2 regions of the Lysinibacillus sp. BNK-21 genome follow, and region 2 is predicted to be linked to the other one. Evidence: riboswitches for the same ligand, from Rfam matches in the RefSeq annotation. Region 2 holds a riboswitch; the other holds the start of a gene.
The links. A riboswitch is a leader RNA that binds a small molecule or an ion and turns the genes downstream of it on or off. The one in region 2 is predicted to bind FMN.
Positions count from the first base shown of each region.

Region 1 (3,571 bases), 250 kb from region 2:
ATAGAAATCCATTTCTACCTTTCTATTGGCTGTTATGTTTTTAACACTAAGAGAAGGTATTTTTCCTATGGCAGAATATACCTTTTCTTTAATACTGCAGTAGCATATTAACAAACACAACTAGAATGATAATCGGTACAACAACTAGCATTAACATACGATATGTCGAATAATAGCCTTGTCCCATTTGACTACCCGTTAGCAATTCTCTCTTCACAAAATCTTTATCCACTACATAGGCAATAAAAATAGCAATGAATAAATTCCCTAGCGGAAGCATGATATTCGACACTAAAAAATCGGTTGCATCAAAGATACTTTTCTCAAAAATCATTATATCCGATAAAACACTCGAAGAAAGTGCTGCTGGAATAGCTGCAATAAATACGACTATACCAAGTAAAAGTGTCCACATTGGACGGGATTTCTGACTATGCTCCATAAATGCCGCGACGATAATCTCATATAAACTAAATGATGACGTTAATGTAGCAAATAAAAATAGCAATAAAAACATGGCTAAAAACACTTCACCAAATGGCATTTGACTAAATGCTGTTGGTAGCACCATAAATAGCAAACCTGGACCCGCTGCTGGCTCTAAATCAAAGGCGAACACAACAGGGAAAATCGCTAAACCTGCTAAAAATGAAACAAGCACAGTTAACAGCACTACAGAACCCGCTGAATTCGGAAGACTGACATCTTTTTTTAGATAAGAGCTATATGTAACTAAACAAGAAAAGCCTACTGCTAACCCAAAGAACGATTGCCCTAGGGCTTCTAATAATGCCTTACCCGTAATATTCGAGAAATCAGGCCATAAGAAGAATTTTACCCCTTCCATTGCCCCATCTAATGTAACTGCACGCACAACAAGGACAATGAACATTATGAAAAGTAACGGCATCATCCATTTATTGGCCTTTTCAATCCCATTTTGTACACCTAATGAAATCACAAGTACGTTGGCTAATGTAAACAACACTAGACCAACTAGCGTAATCCAAGGCGTGCCTATAATTTTTCCAAATAATTCAGTTGGATCTACTGCTGGATCAATTACCGCGCCAGCTACACCTAGCCCGCTATAAATAAAGATCCAACCTCCAACTACGCTATAAAAAGTTAATAATAAAAAACAGCCTAGCACGCCCATTCGACCAATCCAAGCCCAGCCTGGCTTAGTTGGAGCAATTTTTTTATACGCTGTTACAGCCTCGGATTGTGTACCACGTCCTAAAACATACTCGGACAATAACATCGGTAGTCCTATTAACAAGGTAAATAACACAAAGATAAGGAAAAATGCTCCTCCACCACTTTGTCCTGTTACATAGGGAAGTTTCCAAATTGCCCCTAGTCCGATCGCCGCACCAGCTGATGCTAAAATAAAACCTAATTTACTAGACCATTGTCCTTTTTTTCCACTCATCTCTTCAAACTCCTCAAACATTCTAAACTCTTCTCTATTTTACATGAAAATATAGCTTTCGACTAGGTTATAATTATAAAGTACTAGTTAGCTTTTTTACCCCATTACTTTTTTCTATATTTATCCGTTAGTTTTGCCTTTCTATTCTTCACACCTTTCCCTATCCATCATTCCTTCCAACAAAAAACCTCAGGTATGTTCACCCGAGGTTAGTAAAAATTATTTTGTTATATAGATAGAACGCTGGCGGTCGATCCACTTGCGCATAGTTGTAAATAAAAACGCCATAATAGCCGTTAATAAAATACCTTTCACAATGTTAAATGGTAAAATCCCAGCGATAATCATTTTATAAAGTGAGTCACCTACAACAGGTTCCATTCCTAAGAAGTATGTGTACATCGGTAAAAATACTGCGTAGTTTAAAATACTCATCCCTACTGCCATTACGACTGTTCCAGTCGCTAAACCTCCAACAAGACCAGCAATTGTTTTAAAGCGATTAAAAATAAGGCTTACAGGCAAAATAAATAAAATACCTGTTGCAAAGTTGGCAATATGACCTACTGGCACACCTGTTGGCGTTCCAGAGAAAATCCAATCCAATACATTTTTAAATAATTCTACTAAAATACCAGCTACAGGCCCCATTGTGATGGCTGCTATTAATGCAGGCATATCACTAAAGTCGACTTCCAAGAATGCTGGGAATGGTGGAATTGGGAAATTAAAAAGCATTAATAAAAACGAAATACTGCTCAGCATGCCAATCGTAATAAACGATTGAAGTTTAACATTTTTCTTCATAGAAAACTCTCTCCTCTTTGCTGATTCAATCTCGCAAGAAGAAAGGTGACGATCTTTCAATTGTTAGCACGAAAAAAACCCTTATGCATAAAGAGCACAAGGGAGAAAGGCATGACGAATAGGCGTCAATTTAAACTATTTTTGAGCACTGTTTAAAAAGCCATACAAAAAAAGCGCTCGGTCATAGTTTATTTCATAACAATGAATGACGATCGTACCTCCATCTTCTCCCATCCAGACTTTAACTGTCGGCCTCGGAATCACACCAAGTCAGCCATGCAAATAAATTTGCACAGGTCGCGGGCTGAAGAGCGAAGCATAAACCATTCGAGTTAATGGAAACATTAACGGTTCACCACTCTATTACCGCCGGTCGGGATTTTCACCCTGCCCCGAAGATGAATCATATTATTTTATACTACAACCTTACTATAATTAATTATTAAGAAAAAGTAAATAGTTCTGCTTAAAAAATTCCGATTAGATTTGTAAGTATTGTAAAAATGGAGCATTCCATGTTACAGGAATGCTCCATTTTTGATTTTGACTAAGGCATATATTGTTTATTTGGCCCCACAGGCTTTGGCAAATACGTTTTTAAATCGAATCCTTCCCAGCTTTCTTGGACCACATTATCCAAGCGTAATTGTTGGTCAAAGCTAGCAGCAGTTAACATCATAGCTTCAATCAATTGGGTAGCGCGAATTGGCTCCATCGATGCTAAATCTAAGGGAATATCGAATGTTACGACTACACCTTCTGCTTCCTCTTTCACGGTATATGTTACATTTTCAGGAACCACTGTTACATAAACATCATCATTTTTGTTTTTCATTAGTGTAAGTGCCTCTGTAACATTAGCAAATGTTTGACGGAAATCTGGTGACAGATATTCTGCCCCACTACCATCTTGGTATAAATAATAATTAAAATGCTTGGCGTTTGTTAATGACATAGCTTGACTTGGCTCACCCTCCTGAGAAAACTCATAAGGTGTGCCATCTTCATTTTGAATCTCAACTTCCGTATATTCAGAATCCGAGAAGGTATCCTCTAAAGTCCCTTTGTACTCATTAACGGTAGCTGATGCAACATCATAGTCATTGTCCTTTGGTAATACGTGGACAAGCTTGTCTTCCTTCTCCTTCAGTTCACCTTTAAAAGGATGATAATCCGTAAACCCTTTGGCTTCTTCATCTATTTGAGGAGCATATTTTTCATACATCTGTAGGGTAGAAGGCTTTTCAGTTCCAAAATCAGTTGCTACACGCTCATTTGGTATCACATATGTCATTGGAACACTTTCTGCATCGCGTCCTGCCAAACCAA
Region 1 covers NZ_JBLQTS010000001.1:3,206,433-3,210,003, forward strand. Annotated here, with positions in the region: gene ACMGGO_RS16465 (sodium-dependent transporter) at 89-1,435, opposite strand; gene ACMGGO_RS16470 (ECF transporter S component) at 1,655-2,242, opposite strand; FMN riboswitch at 2,461-2,646, opposite strand; gene ACMGGO_RS16475 (RNA polymerase subunit sigma) at 2,790-3,571, opposite strand, start outside.
Region 1: it holds a riboswitch for FMN, as region 2 does, so the genes downstream of both, ACMGGO_RS16470 (ECF transporter S component) here and ribE (riboflavin synthase) in region 2, are expected to answer to the same signal.

Region 2 (3,571 bases):
TACCTAAACCAATAATAGCATCATATTTCTTCGTTTCTGCCAGTTGTTTGGCTATAAAAGGAACTTCAAAAGCTCCTGGCACCCATGCAACATCAATAGATGCAGAATTAACCCCATGACGAGTTAAACCATCCATTGCCCCATCCAATAATTTGCTAGTAATAAACTCATTAAAACGACCCACTACTACTGCAATTTTCAAATCCGTTCCAATTAATTGTGCTTCAAATGTTTGACCCATTGTTCCTTCTCCTTTTTACATAGAAATTTTAGTTTTATTAGTGGATAATTGTTTACGATAAGCAACCAATGCTTCTATCGAGATCATTTTTAAGCCATGATGTGCAGCAAACTTTGTTAGTTCTTCAAACCGAAGCATGTGCCCATCATCACCCATAATTTCGCAAATAACACCTGCAGGTACGCTATGACAAAGCTTCGCTAGATCAATAGTGGCCTCCGTGTGCCCTCTCCGTTCCAGCACGCCTTGCTCTTTCGCAATCAACGGAAAAATATGGCCTGGTCGACGAAAATCAGTTGGCTTAGCTTGCTTTTCTATCATTCTTTGTATCGTTAGCGCACGCTCAAAGGCGCTAATCCCTGTCGTTGTTTCTACATGATCGATACTTACCGTAAATGCGGTTTGATGGTTATCTGTATTGTGCTGAACCATTGGATATAAATCTAGCTTTTGTGCAAGCTGCTGCGAAATCGGCGTACAAATTAAACCTCTACCATTGGTTGCCATAAAGTTGATTGTTGCTGGTGTGATGAATTCAGCGAGTGCCAGAAGATCTCCTTCATTTTCTCGATCCTCATCATCAACCACCACAATCATATTGCCCTGCCTTAAATCCTCTATGGCTTCTTCAATTGAATGTAGCACGATGATCAACTCCTATTCTGTGATTTAAAAACCATGTTGTGCTAAATAATCTCTTGTAATAGCTGGCGTTGTTTGCCCCTTTTTTAATTGCCCTATAATGTATTTTCCAACTAAATCGGTTTCGATATTAACGATTGCTCCAACCCTCTTCATACCTAAAACGGTTTCTTTGTAAGTATGAGGAATAAGTGAAATTGTGACACTCTTGGCTTCAACATGAAAAAGGGTTAAGCTTGTGCCATCAATTGTTATGGAACCCTTTGGAATACAAAAGTTGGTTAGTTCCTCTGACATTTCGATATCAATATAAACGGCGTTTGCTACTGGACGTTTTCGCAAAATTTTGCCGACTCCATCAACATGACCAGCAACAAAATGGCCACCAAATCGTCCATTAGCAGGCATGGCACGCTCCAAATTAACAGAATCGCCTATTGCCAGCTGCTGTAGATTTGTTGCTTTGACTGTTTCAGGCATAACATCCATCGTAAGCTGCTGTTGTGTGAAATTTGTCACCGTTAAACAAACTCCATTGACCGCTATACTGTCACCAAGCTTGACATCCTCCGTTATCTTGGCTGATTGAACCGTAATTTTCATACTGTCCCGATCGCTTTGCACGGCTTTTATGATACCAATATCCTCTACAAGTCCTGTAAACATTCCATCACCTACTCTACTTTATTAGCACTTCTATCCTTAACTTTTAAAGTTGATCCACCTGTTTTTGTGCCTTATCCTTCTCCCTTCTCTCGTTAGCAATAAAAAATAAAAACCCCTTTACATCAAAGGGGTTTTGGGAGTATAAGACATCAACAAATAAGCCTATTTGAAAACAATTTTTTCATAGACTGTCATCTCACTCGTTCTTCTCCCATCCAGACTATCACTGTCGGTTTTGGATTTGCACCAAATCAGCTTGCGCTCACGGACTTTGAATTGCTTCATCACCGCCGATTGGGAATTTCACCCTACCCCGAAGAACATCTTCTATTCGATTGTGGCTAAATAAAAAAACTTCCCACAAGATGATTGGGAAGTTTTGTAATAAATGCATAGTCAAATAAACCTTCTAAATTAGAATCAATTTAAAAAGTTCGCATTTTTACCCTTCTCCCATCCAGACTGTAACTGTCGGTTTTGGATTTGCACCAAATCAGCTTGCGCTCACGGACTTTGAATTGCTTCATCACCGCCGATCGGGAATTTCACCCTACCCCGAAGAATATTTTTATTTAGCTAATCTTACGATAACACTATTTTATTATATTATCCATCCTTCTTTTTAAATTTTTTTCGAAGCATAAATTTTAAACAGCTTTGACTCGACTTGAAAAATGTAAAAGATGTTATTAAAATGATGACATTTAACCTGTTTATGGAACTTCTTAATCAAAAAAACGTTCCTTTACAAGTGACTATTCAGTCTAGCAGTTTGGAGGTCATTTACTTGACATTTTTTAAAAATATACCTTTTAAACAAGCTATTTTCTATGCCCTATTAGCACTCTGTTGTGGGGTTTCGATCGTTTTCGTACATCATAACGAACAATTTTATGATCGACCGATAGCGGAAATAACGCAAGTGGATGTAACAGCATCAGAACCGATGACAGATATGTATGAAAATGAGGATTTTTTGTTTACACAGGAGATTATGGCCATTATCAAAAATGGTCAGCATAAGGGGCAATCCATTCATTTGACGAATGACTATTCTTCGTCTGGTGCTTTTGATCAAGAATACCATGTAGGCAATGAAATCTTTGTCACGCTAGATGATCGCACAACACAATCTGTTTTAACAGGAACCATTCTCGATTTAAAACGAGATCAAACCATGGTAATGATTGCATGGATTTTTATTTTTGCCCTACTTATTGTAGGTAAAAGACAAGGCTTATTTTCTATCATTAGTTTGAGTGTCAATGCTGTGATTTTATCATTCGCATTAGATCTTTATGTGAAGCATGGGGGCGTAAGCCTGTTATTAGTCAGCGGCATTTGCGCCCTGCTATTTACGATTATTTCGCTACTACTTATTAGTGGATTGCATACAAAAACATATGTAGCCATCGTGTCCACACTTTTAGGCACTGTTATAGCGCTTATCATAAGCTCTATTGTAATGTGGTTGACAGGTGAAAATGGTCTTCGTTATGAAGAAATGCAATTTTTAACACGTCCTTATCGTACTGTCTTTATGGCAGGTTTATTTATTGGCTCACTTGGGGCAGTAATGGATGTTTCTATTACAATGGCTTCCTCAATTTTTGCTTTATACGAGCAAGATCCTACAATCTCTGTCAAGGCTCTGAAATCTTCGGGACATGAAATCGGTAAAGATATTATGGGTACCATTACAAGTATCTTATTCTTTGCCTACCTTTGCGGCTCCATACCTATGATTATTCTCTATTTAAAAAATTCTTCCACATTAGGGCTTACATTGTCCTTAAATCTTTCTTTAGAATTAGCCCGTGCCTTAGCAGGGGGTATTGGTGTTGTCCTTACGATTCCTATCAGTCAGTATACCGCTATATTTTTCATTAATCGAAAGAGGGTTCAAGGATGAATGTTGTCGTCTTATTAGCAGTTATATTATTCGTGTTAATGGTACTTGTCGGCGGTAGACAGGGGATACGCTCATTTCTTTCTTTATTCCTAAACTTTGGTGTGCTCTTT
Region 2 covers NZ_JBLQTS010000001.1:2,952,015-2,955,585, forward strand. Annotated here, with positions in the region: gene ribE (6,7-dimethyl-8-ribityllumazine synthase) at 1-241, opposite strand, end outside; gene ribB (3,4-dihydroxy-2-butanone-4-phosphate synthase) at 257-886, opposite strand; gene ribE (riboflavin synthase) at 911-1,549, opposite strand; FMN riboswitch at 1,749-1,874, opposite strand; FMN riboswitch at 1,991-2,116, opposite strand; gene ACMGGO_RS15190 (YibE/F family protein) at 2,337-3,461, shown strand; gene ACMGGO_RS15195 (YibE/F family protein) at 3,458-3,571, shown strand, end outside.